Regions from separate parts of the Oceanobacillus sp. FSL W7-1304 genome, predicted to be linked through region 1. Evidence: a T-box and tRNA genes for the amino acid it is inferred to sense, from the RefSeq annotation. Region 1 holds a T-box; the other holds one or more tRNA genes.

Region 1 (9,549 bases):
TGGAATTCATTTCTTGTACTAAAATACCTGCATTATCTACTTTTTTCACTTCAAATCCATACTCTTTACTTAACTCGTCAGCACCTTCTTCTTGAATGGTTCCAAGCTGAACCCCAACGATTTTCCCTTCTAAATCTTCTAAGCTTTCTACTGGTGCATCTTCTTTCGTAACAAACATTTCTCCTGAGCGATTATATTCGATTGAAAAGTCCACATTTTTCCTGCGATCCTCTGTCGCACTCATTCCTGCCATAACCATATCCACACGTCCAGCTTGCAGCGCTCCAACCAAGCCATCAAAATTCATATCTTCAATCTTTAGTTCATACCCTAATTCATCCGCAATTAATTGTGCCAATTCAATATCGAATCCAATAAAATTACCTTCTGTATCATAGGACTCAAACGGTGGGAAGTCAGCTGATGTTGCCATGGTAAGTACTTCCTTATTTCCTGCTTCATCTGACTCCGCATTATTTTCGTCACCAGTCCCGGTTTCACTTGTTCCACATGCCGCAAGCAATGCAATGATTGAAGCTGCCATCAATAATTTAACCAATGAAAATTTCATGTGATTAGCCCCTTTGTCCAATTATGTTTTTTATTATTTCGTTTTTTTAAATTCATCTTGTATTGCTTTAAATAATTTACTATCTGTTAATACATCATAGCCAGTCTTTGCTAATGATAACGCGCCATCATGAAGTGCTTGATGTCCCTCTTCTGTAATGGTAGTATCAGCAAATTCCTTTGTATGTGGAACGAGCCTTGCTTCATTCATGCCGATATAAGGGTGGATTGCTGGTACAACTTGGCTTACATTCCCCATATCAATTGAACCGTACGTTTCCTTCGGCGGAAGAACAGCTTGATTACTCGTTTCCTTCAGATTTTTCGTATATACATCGGATAAAACTTGATTCGTAATCATGTTATCATAGCTTAATTCATAGTTCGTTATTTCGAGTAATGCACCAGTCATACTCGCTGCGCCCTCTGCGATATGTTTTACCTTTTCAACAACTTCATTCAAATAGTCACGACTTTTTGCTCGGACATAAAACTGTGCTGTTGCTTTATCCGGAACAACATTTGCCGCCTGGCCACCTTCAGAGATAATTCCATGGATGCGAACATCTGAAGTGACATGCTGACGAAGTGCATTAATACCATTAAATAGCTGAATCACACTATCTAGTGCATTAATCCCTTGCTCCGGAGAAGCAGCTGCATGGGACGGTTTTCCAAAATAACTAAATTGGATGGCATCCATCGCCAGCGATTCTCCACTCTCATGAGATGTCCCACCAGGATGAACAATCATTGCTACATCGATGCCATCAAATATTCCTTGTTCACTCATCGGTACTTTAGCCCCATTTGTTTCTTCTGCTGGGGTGCCTAGTACAATAACACTACCACCAACCACATGTAAAAGTTTACTAAGTGCTACTGCTGCACCGGTACTCATTGTTCCTATTAAATTATGACCACAGCCATGACCGACGCCTGGTAATGCATCATATTCTGCTAAATATGCAATTTTAGGACCTGGTTTACCACTATTAAATTCTGCTTTAAATGCTGTCGCTCTTCCTACGATATTTGTTTCAATTTCAAATTGATGTTCTTTCAAAAATGCAACTAGCTTTTGCATCGACTGATATTCTTGATCTCCAAGCTCTGGATTTTCATATAAAGAATCACTAATATTCAATAGTTGTTGTTTAATTTTTCCTATTTCTTCTATCAACTGCTGCTTCATTATTTCCTCCATAGGATGTATATTTATTAGTTTATATGTATATTTATAGCACAAATCTACTAGATTGCCAATAGGTAATCGCAAAAAATAATACAGTCAATGTTTTCGGATTAATCCATTAATTTAAATACCGCGGCTTTAAATCTTTTACTATTAAATTCTACGCTCCTAAGCAGATCGCTTTCACCTCTCTGGTCTGCAGCAGATAAAATAAAAACGAGCACCGCTTTACGCAATGCTCGATTCAAAATATTTATTAATATGCTTTTGCCCAAATGACTAATTCTTTCGCTTCTTTGCCACAGCACACACATGTATCTGCAACCTTTTCCTGTTCGAATGGGATACAGCGCGATGTTGCTGTTGTATCTTCTTTGATTTTTTCTTCACACTTCATGTCGCCACACCACATTGCTTTGATGAATCCGCCTTTTTCATCTAATGTTTGCTTGAAGTTATTCATATCTGTTGCAATGGTAGTCATTTCATTACGATGCGCTAATGCTTTGTTATACAGATTTTGTTGCACTTCTTCCAATAATGCTGGTAAACGTTCTTCCAAGTCACTTAATGGAACAAATTCTTTCTCCCCAGTATCACGGCGTGCAAGAACAACTTGATCTTTTTCAATATCTTTTGGTCCCATTTCAATACGAACTGGGATACCTTTCATTTCATATTCATTGAACTTCCAGCCTGGCATTTTATCGCTACCATCAATATCGACACGAACAATGTCTTTTAACTGATCACGTAATGCATATGCTTTATCCAATACACCTTCCTTATGCTGTGCGATTGGAACAATCATTGCTTGTGTTGGTGCAATACGTGGTGGTACGACTAAACCACGATTGTCCCCATGCACCATAATTAAGGCACCCATGATTCGTGTGGAAAGTCCCCAAGATGTTTGGTGAACAAATTGGCTTTCTCCATTTTCGTCCAGGTACGTAATATCAAATGCTTCTGCAAACCCAGAACCGAAATGATGAGAAGTTCCAGATTGTAGCGCCTTACCATCATGCATTAAACTTTCAATCGTCAATGTATATTTTGCACCTGCAAATTTTTCTTTATCTGTTTTACGTCCTTTAAGAACCGGAATTGCTAAATATTCTTCAACAAGAGATGCATAAACCTCAAGCATTTGGTTTGTCTCTTGAGATGCCTCTTCATCTGTGGCATGTGCAGTATGACCTTCCTGCCAATGGAATTCAGAAGAACGCAAGAACGGACGAGTTGTCTTTTCCCAGCGCACAACATTTCCCCATTGATTATAAAGCTTTGGCAGGTCGCGATAGGAATGAATATTTTTTGAATAATAGTCACAGAAAAGCACTTCTGATGTCGGACGGACAGCAATTCGCTCTGCTAATTCATCGTCTCCACCATGTGTTACCCAAGCAACTTCTGGTGCAAATCCTTCGACATGATCTTTTTCCTTTTGCAATAGGCTTTCAGGAATGAATAAGGGAAAAGCAACATTCGAATGTCCTGTTTCCTTAAACATACGATCCAATTCATCCTTAATATTTTCCCAGATTGCATAGCCATATGGCTTAATAATCATCGTTCCACGTACTTGCCCATAATCAACTAATTCTGCTTGTTTTACGACATCGGTATACCATTGCGCGAAGTCGTCTTCCATTGCAGTTACTTTCTCAACAAACTGCTTATTTTTTTTACCCATACGTAACACCTCATTATGATAAATATTTACTTTACTAAATAGGCTTCAAAAAGGTGGATGAAAAAGACTGAGGTCGGCTAAGATCGCAACGTCCTTTTGCAACGCCGATACTAGCATATCCTGTGCGTCGAAATTCGAGCATAGCTCCTCGTATCGTACTTCCACAGCCTGGAAGTGGTGACTTCGACGTTCGAAACAGGACATGTCAGTTTTTAGTCGAAGGTCTTCTGTTCTCGATGCGTCATTTTCAGCAGACTTTTTGAACAGCCTCTTAAATACAAAAAATCCTCCATCCGAAAAAGGGACCGAGGCTTGGTGGTACCACCCTTGTTTGCACGGGGACTCCCCCTTTGCACACTTCACTTGATAACGGTTATAAACCGCGCACATCTTCTAGTCTTTGCCTTTCTGATGGCGAACTCTGAGGCAGGTTCCAATTGCGTCTTACGGAAATTCACACCATCCATTTCCTCTCTTGGAAAGACAAGCCAATTGTACTAATCCTCATCAACGTTTCATGTATTTCATATTTAATATATAGGTATGAAATTATAAAGTCAAGGTTTACTGGTAATCAACTTCTCATAGAGAGAAAACATATCCTCTCCATTTGCTACAACGTCCATTAACGTATAGCCTGCTTGTTGATAAAATTTGTTCAAAGCTGGATTATCAGCCACACAGTCTAAACGAATCCTACCTTTTTCCAATCGGATATTTTGATCGATCCAATCGAGTAACTTCCTGCCAATTTGCTGCTTGCGAAACGCTTGTGCCACTGCTAGTCGATGAATGTAAAAACTATGCTCCTGACATTTTCCCCACAGCTCCATATCCCATTCATTTTGTACATCTGACAGATTCAGGGTTGCAGCCAATTCCTTTTTACGCTCAACGATATAGGTTGTACCAACTAAAATTCCTTGTTTAATCTCGGCAGTTTCTCCGCCATTTCGCAAATATTCCCATTGGGATATACCTTTACCTTCTAACCAACGAGCGGCATCTTGCAATAGTTGAATAACCGCCTCTGCATCTTCATTCGTTGCTTTCCTTACTTTATACTCTCCAAATGTGTTTTCTCGAAATAGCTCCTGCATCTGATTCCCCCTCCTCTCCAACGAACTATACCACTTTTGCACCTAATGTATTGATAAAATGCCCCAAAGCCCAATCATGTCCTTCCTGATTAAAGCTTGCCACCGCATCCTGATGAATAACAATGTTAAACCCTTTGTTATATGCATCAACCGCTGTATGCAAGACACAAATATCCGTGCATACACCAACAATATGGATTTCTCCAATGCCGCGCTCACGAAGCTTTATTTCCAGATCAGTTCCAGCAAATGCACTATAACGCGTCTTATCCATATAATAAACATTTACGTTATTTTTGCTTTTTTCATATACATCTGCAAGCCTTCCGTATAGATTGCGTCCTGGAGTCTCAGCAATATTATGGGCTGGGAAAAGAGTAGTTTCCGGATGCAACCTGTCCCCTTCATGATGGATATCAATTGCAAAAACAACATAATCATCTGCTTGGATAAACTCCTCTGTCAATGCCACTATCTTCTCTTCAATAGCTTGTCCGGGTTCACCTGCTGTAAGTGCGCCATCTGCTGCAACAAAATCATTTGTATAATCGACATTAATCAATGCACGTTTTACCATGTTTTATTCCCCTTTTCATGTTAATGTTTCGATTTTAATTGGGTGTGCTTCTCCAAATTTACGCGATGCAGCATGAAAAGTTGGCCCTACAATATCTGTATAGGAAAAACCATGCTCTATCGCTGTTGTAACAAAGCTTTTTGCCAAACCAACTGCTTCTGCTACGGCTTGTCCTTTTGTTAAATTCGCTGTAATCGCTGCGGAATACGTGCATCCTGCTCCGCTTGTATTTACCGTATCAATTCGTGGTGCTGTAAAGGTCGTTAATGCAGTTCCATTAAACAGCACATCAACTGCTGGCCCTTCCAGTCTTCCACCCTTTACGAGGACACTTTTTGCCCCTAGCTTGTGTAAGTCAATTGCAGCTTGCTTTAAATCCTCAACTGTATTTAATTCTCTTCCACCTAAAAGAATGGAAGCCTCGGGCACATTCGGTGTGATAATCGTTGCCATCGGTATTAATTGATGAACCAATTCCTCAATCGCGTCGTCTTTTAATAATTTGGAGTTCATTTTCCCAATCATAACCGGGTCCACAACGACTGTCTGAATTTCTTCTTTTCGAATCAGCCGTGCAACAACCTCGATTACCTCTTTTGAAAATAACATTCCAGTTTTAACGCCATCTGCACCAACCTGGTTTATCGCTGTCGAAAACTGCGCTTCAATCGCTTCAACGGATTGGAGATGGACATTTTTATTCGTTTCCGGGTGACGCCCAACTATCGCTGTTATAATGCTCATTCCATATACGTCTAATTCTTCAAATGTTTTTAAATCGGCCTGAATCCCAGCACTACCTCCTGCTGCAGAACCGGCAATTGTCATTACTCTTACTGGATAGTTCATAATTCTTCATTGCTCCTAACTACGATAATAAAAAATCCGGCACAAAAAAGTTTTACTATATTTTCTGCTTAAAACAACACTAAAATAAAAAACCAAATAATCATAACAATTTGAATGACAACTTTCGCAACTGATCCCCCTAAAAATCCGAGAAGTGAACCAATGGATGCACGGAACGCTTCTTTTACTGTTCGCCTTTGCACCATTTCAATAAGAAATACTGTAATAAAAGGAACGTAAATAATCCCGAATGGCGGTGTAATAAATGACCCAACAATTACTGCGATTGCGGCACCGCGTTCTCCAGATTTACTGCCACCGAATTTTTTTACAAAATAACTATTTGCAATGATATCCGCTACAATTAGTAGCACGGTAAAGACAATCATAACAATCCAGAAAATCAAATTCAGCTCTTCACTATTCAACACAAAGTGATACAGTAAAAAACCACCCCATAGCACAAGTACAGATGGTACAATCGGAAAAATAATTCCTGCAAAGCTTAGGATAAATAAACCTGCAATAACAATCCAAATTAGAATGTCTAACATGATTTCCTCCATTTATTAATTCATTTAGGAGACATTTTTACGAATCATACTCGATAGCTTTGTCTCTTCTTTTCTCATAATACGTTTATAATTCTCCATATGTTTCATAATACTCAAGACAGAAAGTAAAATAACAATCCATGTTGGTTCGATTCCAAAAAACAGAAAGGTCGTGATCAGGAATGATAGATACATACAAAGAACACCAATTACGAGGTAGTCGGTTGCAAATGTAAAGATAAGTAATATTGCTATCCCGATAAGTGCTATTTTCCAATCAATTGCGATAAGTGCACCTACCAGTGAGGCAGTCCCTTTCCCACCACTGAACTTCATCGTAATTGGATAATTATGCCCAATAATCACAAAAAATACGGTCGTATAGATTAATAGATATTTCCAATCCCCTGTAATTCCATTCTCCGTTATGATGAATAGTACGAGTAAAATAGCTAATGTAGCTTTAAATATGTCGATAAGTGCTACCAGAATACCATATTTCCACCCTAATATTATGGTCGTATTTGAAGCACCAGCATTTTTCACACCACTGTTTTTGATGTCTACGTTTTTAATTTTCCCAACTAACTGAGACCCGTGAAGGCACCCAAACAAGTAGCCAATAATTCCGGCAATCAAAAAATACATATGCATTCCCCTTTCATTCCAGCTGAAGGATGTCACTTAATTTCACTAAAAATGTTATAAAAGCACCTTTATTATATCAAAATAATCTTTATAATCGCAGTTTTGTTTAAATCCTTTTGTTATTAGAATTCATGTTATTGGTTTGAGGGTTGAGTTATGATAAAGTGGAACTTCATCAGTGGAGGTTTTCCTTCTCCACGGAATAATGGCATCACACAAGAGATCTGCAGAACCTTGAACAGTATTTATGGATTGTTTAGGCTTTTTGATTCCCTCACATATAAAAGTGGAAGTATTACAGTCCCGTTAATACGTGTTAAAATAAACTATTCATTCTGCCTTACAGTGAGTACTGGCATTGTGTTAAAAATGCCGATACTCGAAAGGAAGTTTTATAAAAATGAAACGATGGAACGCAACAATTGTATCATGGATTATAATCATACTTTTTCTAGTTCTTCTATTTTATGTTTATAACGAGTGGAGTGGTGAGCATCGTTTATATATTGATGATGATGCGCCCCTTCCAGACGGATTACATCCAATCGTTGAGGAAAATCAGAATGAACTTATTGAAATCGCTGCATCCGTTGGGATTGATGTCATCATTACCCAAGGATTCCGTTCATTTGAGCAACAGGATTCTCTTTATGAACAAGGAAGAACAAAGCCTGGCGATATTATAACAAATGCACAAGGCGGGCAATCCTATCACAATTATGGGCTTGCAATTGATTATGCACTACGGAATCAAAATGGTGAAATTATCTGGGACATTCACTATGATGGGAATAACAATGGTCATTCCGATTGGTTTGAGGTTGCTGATATTGCAAAAGAGCTGGGGTTTGATTGGGGTGGTGATTGGAGTAATTTTAAAGATTACCCACACCTGCAAATGACGTTCGGGTTAAGTCTTAGCGAATTACAGAGAGGCTACCGACCTCCAGAAGACAATTTATCTGATGAGTAACCCGTAACCCGTCTGAATTACTATTATTATTTGGTATGGTTGTGATAATTGTTTGGTTTAGCCACACGGGAAAACGGTGAATTAAGAAAAATGGACAAAGGCGTCCATTTTTCCATTTATGATACCCTGCTAGTTACCCTAATCCTATCATTTGTTCATAGAAGAATATAGTAACAGAAGATTAAAAGCTTATTACATCACCTTTTTAATCTTCTCATCATTTTCTGGAATCGATTTATTTGCCCAGTAAGTTGCTAGGATTGGTCCAGAAATATTATGCCAGATTGCACCCCATACACTCGGAAGTGCCGCAAGAGGACTGAAGTGTGCTGTTGCAAGGGCAACACCCAAGCCTGAGTTCTGCATACCTATTTCAATGGAAATAGCTCTTCGTTCATTTTCTCCCAATCCCATCATTAAAGCAACTAAATAGCCTAGCAATAAACCAAAGCCATTATGGAGGAAAACAGCGATAAACACTAGGAACCCTGCTGCCACAACATTTCCAGCATTAGCCGCTGTAACCGCTGCCACAATAATCAAAATTGCAGCTACTGAAATAAGAGGAACAACCGTTACACCTTTTTCAACAGCAACAGGGAAAAATTTCTGTATCAAGAATCCTAGAATGATAGGAATAATGATAACCTGAATGATCGACATAAACATTGCAACTGGATCAACTGGTAACCATTGTCCAGCTAATAAATAGATAAGCAATGGCGTCATGATAGGTGCCATCATTGTTGAAAGAGAAGTCATCGCAACTGATAACGCAACATTTCCTCTTGCTAAATACACCATTACATTGGATGCCGTCCCACCTGGAACAGAGCCCAATAACACTAGCCCAGCTGCAAGCTCTGGAGGAAGCCTTAGTAAATAAGCAAGTGCAAAAGCAACAAGCGGCATGATCGTATACTGCGCACATATCCCAATGATTACTGGTATCGGTTTTGTAAATACTAATTTAAAATCTACAGGCTTTAATGTTAATCCCATCCCGAACATAACAACCCCAAGCAAAATCGTTATATAACCGCCGAAGATAAGAAAAGCTGGAGGATACAAGAATGCAACGACAGCAGCAAGAATAACTAAAACAGCAAAGTATTTTCCTGCTAACGCACTTATTTTTTCAATAAATTTCATTCAAGGTCTCCTCTTCTATTTCTACGATTTTATTGGGATTTAATAGGTTATTTGGATCTAATGCCTTTTTGATTTGCTTCATTATATCGAGGGCAGCTCCATGCTCTTGACGCTGATATGGCATCTTCCCAACTCCTACACCATGTTCACCCGTACAAGTTCCCCCACGCTCTAAGGCATACAGAACCACGTTTTTATTAAATTCATTTGCTCTTTTAATTTCTTCAGCATTTGC
Region 2 (9,549 bases), 330 kb from region 1:
ACTTCCAACGCCCACGACGGATAGGGACCGAACTGTCTCACGACGTTCTGAACCCAGCTCGCGTACCGCTTTAATGGGCGAACAGCCCAACCCTTGGGACCGACTACAGCCCCAGGATGCGATGAGCCGACATCGAGGTGCCAAACCTCCCCGTCGATGTGAACTCTTGGGGGAGATAAGCCTGTTATCCCCGGGGTAGCTTTTATCCGTTGAGCGATGGCCCTTCCATGCGGAACCACCGGATCACTAAGCCCGACTTTCGTCCCTGCTCGACTTGTAGGTCTCGCAGTCAAGCTCCCTTGTGCCTTTACACTCTACGAATGATTTCCAACCATTCTGAGGGAACCTTTGGGCGCCTCCGTTACCTTTTGGGAGGCGACCGCCCCAGTCAAACTGCCCGCCTGACACTGTCTCCGAACCGGATCACGGTCCTGGGTTAGAATGTCCATACAGCCAGGGTGGTATCCCACGGATGCCTCCACCGAAGCTAGCGCTCCGGTTTCCAAGGCTCCCACCTATCCTGTACAAGCTGCACAGACATTCAATATCAGGCTACAGTAAAGCTCCACGGGGTCTTTCCGTCCTGTCGCGGGTAATGCGCATCTTCACGCATAGTATAATTTCACCGGGTCTCTCGTTGAGACAGTGCCCAAGTCGTTGCACCTTTCGTGCGGGTCGGAACTTACCCGACAAGGAATTTCGCTACCTTAGGACCGTTATAGTTACGGCCGCCGTTTACTGGGGCTTCGGTTCAAAGCTTCGCCTTGCGGCTAACATTTCCCCTTAACCTTCCAGCACCGGGCAGGTGTCAGCCCCTATACTTCGCCTTTCGGCTTCGCAGAGACCTGTGTTTTTGCTAAACAGTCGCTTGGGCCTATTCACTGCGGCTCCATGTAAATGAAGCACCCCTTCTCCCGAAGTTACGGGGTCATTTTGCCGAGTTCCTTAACGAGAGTTCTCCCGCTCACCTTAGGATTCTCTCCTCGCCTACCTGTGTCGGTTTGCGGTACGGGCACCTATGATCTAACTAGAGGCTTTTCTTGGCAGTGTGAAATCCGGAACTTCGGTACTAAATTTCCCTCCCCATCACAGCTTGAAATTGCCAGACGGATTTGCCTATCTGACTTTCTCACTGCTTGGGCGCACATATCCATCAGTGCGCATTCCTTATCCTACTGCGTCCCCCCATCGCTCAAACAATCATGAGGTGGTACAGGAATATCTACCTGTTGTCCATCGCCTACGCCTTTCGGCCTCGGCTTAGGTCCCGACTAACCCTGAGAGGACGAGCCTTCCTCAGGAAACCTTAGGCATTCGGTGAAAGAGATTCTCACTCTTTTTTCGCTACTCATACCGGCATTCTCACTTCTAAGCGCTCCACCAGTCCTCACGGTCTGACTTCACAGCACTTAGAACGCTCTCCTACCATTGTTCGTAAGAACAATCCGCAGCTTCGGTGATACGTTTAGCCCCGGTACATTTTCGGCGCAGAGTCACTCGACCAGTGAGCTATTACGCACTCTTTAAATGATGGCTGCTTCTAAGCCAACATCCTGGTTGTCTGGGCAACTCCACATCCTTTTCCACTTAACGTATACTTTGGGACCTTAGCTGGCGGTCTGGGCTGTTTCCCTTTCGACTATGAACCTTATCACCCATAGTCTGACTCCCAAGTAAAAGTAACTGGCATTCGGAGTTTGACTGAATTCGGTAACCCGGTGAGGGCCCCTAGTCCAATCAGTGCTCTACCTCCAGTACTCTATTTCTTGAGGCTAGCCCTAAAGCTATTTCGGAGAGAACCAGCTATCTCCGTGTTCGATTGGCATTTCACCCCTACCCACACCTCATCCCCGCATTTTTCAACATACGTGGGTTCGGGCCTCCAGTCAGTGTTACCTGACCTTCACCCTGGACATGGGTAGATCACACGGTTTCGGGTCTACGACCGCATACTCATTCGCCCTATTCAGACTCGCTTTCGCTGCGGCTCCGTGTCTTCCACTTAACCTTGCATACGATCGTAACTCGCCGGTCCATTCTACAAAAGGTACGCCGTTACCCATTAACGGGCTTCGACTACTTGTAGGCACACGGTTTCAGGTTCTATTTCACTCCCCTTCCGGGGTGCTTTTCACCTTTCCCTCACGGTACTGGTTCACTATCGGTCACTAGAGAGTATTTAGCCTTGGGAGATGGTCCTCCCGGATTCCGACGGAATTCCACGTGTTCCGCCGTACTCAGGATACACTCCGGAGGGAATTCTTTTTCAACTACAGGGCTGTTACCTTCTGTGGCTGACCTTTCCAGGTCGATTCATTTAAAGAATTCCTTGGTAACTCCGAGTGGAGTGTCCTACAACCCCAGAAAGCAAGCTTTCTGGTTTGGGCTCTTTCCGTTTCGCTCGCCGCTACTCAGGAAATCGATTTTTCTTTCTCTTCCTCCGGGTACTGAGATGTTTCAGTTCCCCGGGTCTACCTCATGCACCCTATGTATTCAGATGCATGTACTGTTCCATTACGAACAGTGGGTTCCCCCATTCGGAAATCCCCGGATCAAAGTTTACTTACAACTCCCCGAGGCATATCGGTGTTAGTCCCGTCCTTCATCGGCTTCTAGTGCCAAGGCATCCACCGTGCGCCCTTATTCACTTAACTAAGTTACAGTAAATAAGCGTACTAATTTATTAGCCTTGCTTTTATTTAATTCAGCTTCAGCTCCTAGAAACTACCGTCATAAGCAATTGACATTCCAAACGCTAAAAACCAAGCGTTTTCCAGTCTCTTGCTTATGCGTCCGTTTCTGAACAGTCGCTTCAGCCTTTTACATTAATATTGATGTCGTTGTTACTCTTATTTAGTTTTCAAGGTACAAGCTTCCACAGGATGTGGTGACTTCTGTGTTCGTCACAGGACGTGACGGGTTTTAACAGAAGATCCTTCAATCCTTTGAGAGATCTTTTTTACTCTCTCAAAACTGAACCAAACAACACAGTATGCCCTTCCTACCCGAAGGTAGGGTTCCGTAATAATCCTTAGAAAGGAGGTGATCCAGCCGCACCTTCCGATACGGCTACCTTGTTACGACTTCACCCCAATCATTAGTCCCACCTTCGGCGGCTGGCTCCAAAAGGTTACCTCACCGACTTCGGGTGTTACCAACTCTCGTGGTGTGACGGGCGGTGTGTACAAGGCCCGGGAACGTATTCACCGCGGCATGCTGATCCGCGATTACTAGCGATTCCGGCTTCATGTAGGCGAGTTGCAGCCTACAATCCGAACTGAGAATGGTTTTATGGGATTGGCTTGACCTCACGGGTTCGCTTCCCTTTGTTCCATCCATTGTAGCACGTGTGTAGCCCAGGTCATAAGGGGCATGATGATTTGACGTCATCCCCACCTTCCTCCGGTTTGTCACCGGCAGTCACCTTAGAGTGCCCAACTGAATGCTGGCAACTAAGATCAAGGGTTGCGCTCGTTGCGGGACTTAACCCAACATCTCACGACACGAGCTGACGACAACCATGCACCACCTGTCACTCTGTCCCCGAAGGGAAAACTCTATCTCTAGAGGTATCAGAGGATGTCAAGACCTGGTAAGGTTCTTCGCGTTGCTTCGAATTAAACCACATGCTCCACCGCTTGTGCGGGCCCCCGTCAATTCTTTTGAGTTTCAGCCTTGCGGCCGTACTCCCCAGGCGGAGTGCTTAATGCGTTAACTTCAGCACTAAGGGGCGGAAACCCCCTAACACCTAGCACTCATCGTTTACGGCGTGGACTACCAGGGTATCTAATCCTGTTCGCTACCCACGCTTTCGCTCCTCAGCGTCAGTTACAGACCAGAGAGTCGCCTTCGCCACTGGTGTTCCTCCACATCTCTACGCATTTCACCGCTACACGTGGAATTCCACTCTCCTCTTCTGTACTCAAGTCCTCCAGTTTCCAATGACCCTCCACGGTTAAGCCGTGGGCTTTCACATCAGACTTAAAAGACCGCCTGCGAGCGCTTTACGCCCAATAATTCCGGACAACGCTTGCCACCTACGTATTACCGCGGCTGCTGGCACGTAGTTAGCCGTGGCTTTCTGGTTAGGTACCGTCAAGGTTGGGTCAGTTACTACCCAACTTGTTCTTCCCTAACAACAGAGTTTTACGATCCGAAAACCTTCATCACTCACGCGGCGTTGCTCCGTCAGACTTTCGTCCATTGCGGAAGATTCCCTACTGCTGCCTCCCGTAGGAGTCTGGGCCGTGTCTCAGTCCCAGTGTGGCCGATCACCCTCTCAGGTCGGCTACGCATCGTCGCCTTGGTGAGCCGTTACCTCACCAACTAGCTAATGCGCCGCGGGCCCATCTGTAAGTGACAGCCGAAACCGTCTTTTATCTTCTCACCATGAGATGAAAAGTGTTATCCGGTATTAGCTCACGTTTCCGCGAGTTATCCCGATCTTACAGGCAGGTTGCCCACGTGTTACTCACCCGTCCGCCGCTCATTCCATAAACATTACCCCGAAGGGTTCTGTTTATTTCCTGCGCTCGACTTGCATGTATTAGGCACGCCGCCAGCGTTCGTCCTGAGCCAAGATCAAACTCTCCATAAAAGTTTGTAATACTTAGCTTTTGTAGAAGCTGACTTCTACTTGTTTTAAAAAGAAAAACGAGTTTCCTTTTTCTTGACATACTGGTTGTTTTGTTCAGTTTTCAAAGAGCAAATTTGTTTGTCGTTCTTTTAAAGCGACTTTATTAATATATCATGTCTTCCAATTTGTTGTCAATAACTTTTTAAAATATTTTACTTTCGAAATATTTCTTCGTTTTCGACAACTTTTATATCTTATCATCTTCGTAAAAAGATGTCAACATCTTTTTTCAAAAAAGATGAATGGGCCTGAGTGGACTCGAACCACCGACCTCACGCTTATCAGGCGTGCGCTCTAACCAGCTGAGCTACAGGCCCATATTGGTAAGTTGGAGCGGGTGAAGGGAATCGAACCCTCATCATCAGCTTGGAAGGCTGAGGTTTTACCACTAAACTACACCCGCATAAATTATATCGTTTTTTTTAAGAAGTGGAGCCTAGCGGGATCGAACCGCTGACCTCCTGCGTGCAAGGCAGGCGCTCTCCCAGCTGAGCTAAGGCCCCGTATAAAAAAAATGGTCGGGAAGACAGGATTCGAACCTGCGACCCCTTGGTCCCAAACCAAGTGCTCTACCAAGCTGAGCTACTTCCCGTTATGGCGCGCCCGAGAGGAGTCGAACCCCTAACCTCTTGATCCGTAGTCAAACGCTCTATCCAATTGAGCTACGGGCGCATATGGTGCCGAGGACCGGAATCGAACCGGTACGGTAGTCACCTACCGCAGGATTTTAAGTCCTGTGCGTCTGCCAGTTCCGCCACCCCGGCAAGGGCAAAGAAAAGGATACTGAATTTGCAACAAAAATTCCTCTTAAGTAAAAAGTAATGCGGGTGAAGGGACTTGAACCCCCACGTCCGAAGACACTAGATCCTAAGTCTAGCGCGTCTGCCAATTCCGCCACACCCGCGAATGGTGAGCCATGAAGGATTCGAACCTTCGACCCTTTGATTAAAAGTCAAATGCTCTACCGACTGAGCTAATGGCTCAAAAATATATATTACGTATTAATGATAATTATTATTTACTTGTAAAAAGTGGTGCCGGCCAGAGGACTTGAACCCCCAACCTACTGATTACAAGTCAGTTGCTCTACCAGTTGAGCTAGGCCGGCAAATGATTATCTAGTTACCAAATGATTAACAGCAAGTCCATCAAGTAGGCTCGTCGTGTTGCAAGAACACTCGGAGAAGTTCCACTCCTCGCAAGCCTGCACATGGTAGTTACTCGATGAAGTAAACGGCTTGCTCTACCAGTTGAGCTAGGCCGGCTTGTTGGCTTCCTGTAAACTATTAGATTTATATAGAAAGAATCAACTTCCGAAAGATAAATGGTGGCTCGGGACGGAATCGAACCGCCGACACACGGATTTTCAGTCCGTTGCTCTACCGACTGAGCTACCGAGCCAAGTGTTATTTAACTACAAAACTCAAATTATAAATGGAGGAGGTAGAGGGATTCGAACCCCCGCGCGGTTTGACCCGCCTGTCGGTTTTCAAGACCGATCCCTTCAGCCAGACTTGGGTATACCTCCGAATATTTAAATGGCGGTCCGGACGGGACTCGAACCCGCGACCTCCTGCGTGACAGGCAGGCATTCTAACCAACTGAACTACCGGACCATATTGCAAATAACATATCTAATTAAACCAAAAGATTTGGTTGCGGGGGCAGGATTTGAACCTACGACCTTTGGGTTATGAGCCCAACGAGCTACCGGACTGCTCCACCCCGCGATATAACAAATATATTTCATCTAAAAGAAAAGATGGTGGAGGATGCAGGGCTCGAACCTGCGACCCCCTGCTTGTAAGGCAGGTGCTCTCCCAGCTGAGCTAATCCTCCGTATTGGTGACCCGTACGGGATTCGAACCCGTGTTACCGCCGTGAAAGGGCGGTGTCTTAACCGCTTGACCAACGGGCCAATATTATTTATGAACAAATTCGACAACAAATGTATTATTCGACATTTACTTCATAAAAATTAAATGGCTCCACAGGTAGGATTCGAACCTACGACCGATCGGTTAACAGCCGATTGCTCTACCACTGAGCTACTGTGGAATAATATAACAGCGAGATTTATCTTATTACATAATTGTATTAAAGTCAATGCCTAAATTAAACTTTTGTAAAAAAAACGCAAAAAAAGTTTCAACCCCACTAATTTCGTCTAATAAGCTCAGCATCCTCCATTTTGCTAAAGCCTGTTCATCTATATAAAAAGAAGCTCTTTTCTAACATGCACATGACATATCAAAGAGCTCCTTCTTATTTGTCCCCATCTTTCATCTAATCTAATCTAAACTGTACCCTCCTAAACATTCAAACGCATATACAACTCTTCCCAAACCTTCTCCAGCCCTTCTTTTTCCATATACACTTCTTGCATTTGTTCCAAGTCTTGGATTTCTACTAACTTTTCCTCTAATAAGGTAATTTTACGTTCTACTTCCTCTAAATCCTTTTTCAGTCTCTCACCATCTAAATCCTGACTTTTCCTCTTTTTCGGTTCTTGTTTTTTCTCTCGCACTACTGTTTTTAATTTTTCTTTCCCATCAAGCTTCAGTGCAGTCAGCTTTTCCCGTGCCCAAGTATAATCCCCCTCAAAATGATAAACAGCTTTGGCTTCAATCCAATAGATCTCTTCAAACAGCTTATTTAAAAAATAACGATCATGAGAAACTGCTACAATGGTTCCTTTATAATCCTCCAGTGCTTCTTCCAATACTTCACGTGCCTCGATATCCAAATGGTTTGTTGGTTCATCTAAAATGAGAACATTTATATCTTGATACATCATTTGCGCTAAGCGAAGACGCATCCTTTCTCCTCCACTAAGCTGTGAAACTTGTTGAAATACCATATGCCCATAAAATAAAAACCTAGCTAAAATACGTCTCGCTTCACCTTCCGTAACATGTACCTCATCTCGAAATGCTTCAAGAACAGTTTCATCTTGGAATTGCGTAAAGACTTGTTGAGATAGATATCCTACTTTGACATTACTTCCGATTCTTACTTCTCCTTCGTCTGCAGGCAGTTGATTTAAAATTAATTTAATTAATGTAGATTTACCTGTTCCATTTCCTCCAACAATGGCAACACGTTGCTTGTATCTAATATGCATATTTACTTTGGAAAAAAGCTCCCTGTCACCGAACCACTTTGCAACATCCTTTAAAATAATGACATCCTTTCCGCTTCGGTCCGTTGTCTCCATTTCAAGGTTCATTTTTTTGCGATTCAATACAGGACGATTTATTTTTTCCATCCTTTCTAACGCTCGCTCCATGTTTCGTGCACGTTTGTGCAACCCTTCATTTGGTGGGTTAGCCCGATTTGCCCAGTCGCGCAATCGCTTAATAGCTTCTTTCATTTTCCTTATTTTCTTTTGCTGTTCTTCATACGCCTGGAATTCTCTTAATAAACGTGCCTCTTTTTCCTTTATATAACCAGAAAAATTCGTGGGATAGCTCGTGATTTCTCCATCTTCTAAATCCAACACCTTACCTACAACCTCATCAAGAAAATACCGATCATGCGAAACAATGACGACAGTTCCTTGATAACTCTGTAAAAAATCAGCTAGCCATTCGACTGACATTAAGTCTAAATGATTCGTCGGTTCATCTAGTAATAATAAATCAGGCTTTTTTAAAAGCAAGAGACCCAGACCTACCTTTGTTTTCTCTCCACCGCTCAAGCTAGAAAATTGCTGTTCAAGCAAGTCATCGATATTTAATCCATTAACGATTCTTTCGATATTCGCTTCGATCTCATAGCCACCTTTTCGCGCAAAATGGTCTTGAAAATTGCCGTAATCCCGCATTAATTTATCTAACCGCTCCACATTGGTTTCCTTGCTCATCGCCTCCCCGAGCTGCATCATCCTTTCTTCCATTTGGACTAGCTCTGAAAAGGCAGTCTTTAATACCTCCTTTGTTGTCAACTTAGAATATGCTTCTGGAATTTGGGCGAGATAACCTATTTTTGTTCCTTTTCTCCAATGGATTTTTCCTGAATCAGGTGCTTCTTCACCAGACAATAATCGAAATAGCGTACTTTTCCCGCTTCCATTTCGACCCACAAGACCAATCCGATCATTACCCATAATTTCAAATGATATATTTTCAAAGATGGAGCTTCCCCCATACATTTTCGTTATTTGATTCACACTGCATACAATCATAGTAAAGTTCCTCCTTTAATACAGTTCCTAAGTGCACTTCTTTAATGATGGCACGTGATACAACACAAAAAAGCCATAGGAAACATAATAATCCCATGGCTTTCAACTAAATAAGGGCACACAAAAGGGAGAGCATGAAAAGCCCTCCCTTTAAAACCCCTACAATTATGTGGATTTAGAGATGTTTTCACCGTTTTACATTTGCTATAAAGTTGCTAAAAAAGGGCATACGTATCCCGTTATCAACTAAAACAGCAAATTTTGCACGGCTAAAATATAAATAATTCGTCCAGTAACCGTACACAAACACAGCTTGATTAAACATCCCTTTCCACCTCCGTTCGTTTGTTTCTTTTATTTTATTTGATTGTTGCTTCTATTTCAAGTATTACACAAAAAATGCAGGATATTTCTAATATGAAACGAATTATTTATGTAATACAAATCAAAAAGGAGTTGATTGAAAAATGACAAAGAATCAGGAGTTTTTTCAAAAGATTAACGAGGCATTTGCTACTGGAGATGTTGACTTTATTCTTGAACACACAGCCGAGGACGTCGTGTGGAATCACGTTGGACAAGCAGTGTTCGAAGGTAAAGCTGCATTTGCTGCAGAGATGGAAAAAATGCGTGGGTATACACCACAAAACTATGTAACAAAGCAAATTATTACCCATGGAGATTCTGCAGTAATTGAAGGATCCATGACAATACCCGATGAAGAGGG

What was found. The T-box of region 1 lies ahead of proS (proline--tRNA ligase). A T-box ahead of a tRNA ligase gene usually reads a tRNA of that ligase, here a tRNA-Pro.
Region 2: it has a tRNA-Pro gene. The T-box ahead of proS (proline--tRNA ligase) is inferred to sense a tRNA for this amino acid. The anticodon was not compared.

The regions. Positions count from the first base shown of each region.
Region 1 covers NZ_CP150211.1:2,017,438-2,026,986, forward strand. The annotation lists gene NYE61_RS10220 (ABC transporter substrate-binding protein) at 1-571, opposite strand, end outside; gene NYE61_RS10225 (M20 family metallopeptidase) at 605-1,765, opposite strand; gene proS (proline--tRNA ligase) at 2,022-3,461, opposite strand; T-box leader at 3,759-3,981, opposite strand; gene NYE61_RS10235 (GNAT family N-acetyltransferase) at 4,019-4,561, opposite strand; gene NYE61_RS10240 (isochorismatase family cysteine hydrolase) at 4,587-5,138, opposite strand; gene thiD (bifunctional hydroxymethylpyrimidine kinase/phosphomethylpyrimidine kinase) at 5,154-5,987, opposite strand; gene NYE61_RS10250 (DUF456 domain-containing protein) at 6,056-6,541, opposite strand; gene NYE61_RS10255 (glycerol-3-phosphate acyltransferase) at 6,566-7,189, opposite strand; gene NYE61_RS10260 (M15 family metallopeptidase) at 7,590-8,162, shown strand; gene NYE61_RS10265 (bile acid:sodium symporter family protein) at 8,355-9,314, opposite strand; gene NYE61_RS10270 (FAD-linked oxidase C-terminal domain-containing protein) at 9,301-9,549, opposite strand, start outside.
Region 2 covers NZ_CP150211.1:2,343,859-2,353,407, forward strand. The annotation lists rRNA gene NYE61_RS11840 (23S ribosomal RNA) at 1-2,654, opposite strand, end outside; rRNA gene NYE61_RS11845 (16S ribosomal RNA) at 3,036-4,597, opposite strand; tRNA gene NYE61_RS11850 (tRNA-Ile) at 4,880-4,953, opposite strand; tRNA gene NYE61_RS11855 (tRNA-Gly) at 4,966-5,039, opposite strand; tRNA gene NYE61_RS11860 (tRNA-Ala) at 5,067-5,139, opposite strand; tRNA gene NYE61_RS11865 (tRNA-Pro) at 5,152-5,228, opposite strand; tRNA gene NYE61_RS11870 (tRNA-Arg) at 5,232-5,308, opposite strand; tRNA gene NYE61_RS11875 (tRNA-Leu) at 5,312-5,400, opposite strand; tRNA gene NYE61_RS11880 (tRNA-Leu) at 5,459-5,540, opposite strand; tRNA gene NYE61_RS11885 (tRNA-Lys) at 5,544-5,619, opposite strand; tRNA gene NYE61_RS11890 (tRNA-Thr) at 5,669-5,744, opposite strand; tRNA gene NYE61_RS11895 (tRNA-Phe) at 5,962-6,037, opposite strand; tRNA gene NYE61_RS11900 (tRNA-Ser) at 6,072-6,164, opposite strand; tRNA gene NYE61_RS11905 (tRNA-Asp) at 6,176-6,252, opposite strand; tRNA gene NYE61_RS11910 (tRNA-Met) at 6,290-6,366, opposite strand; tRNA gene NYE61_RS11915 (tRNA-Val) at 6,400-6,475, opposite strand; tRNA gene NYE61_RS11920 (tRNA-Glu) at 6,480-6,554, opposite strand; tRNA gene NYE61_RS11925 (tRNA-Asn) at 6,620-6,694, opposite strand; gene abc-f (ABC-F type ribosomal protection protein) at 6,948-8,822, opposite strand; gene NYE61_RS11935 (RAxF-45 family protein) at 9,010-9,147, opposite strand; gene NYE61_RS11940 (nuclear transport factor 2 family protein) at 9,290-9,549, shown strand, end outside.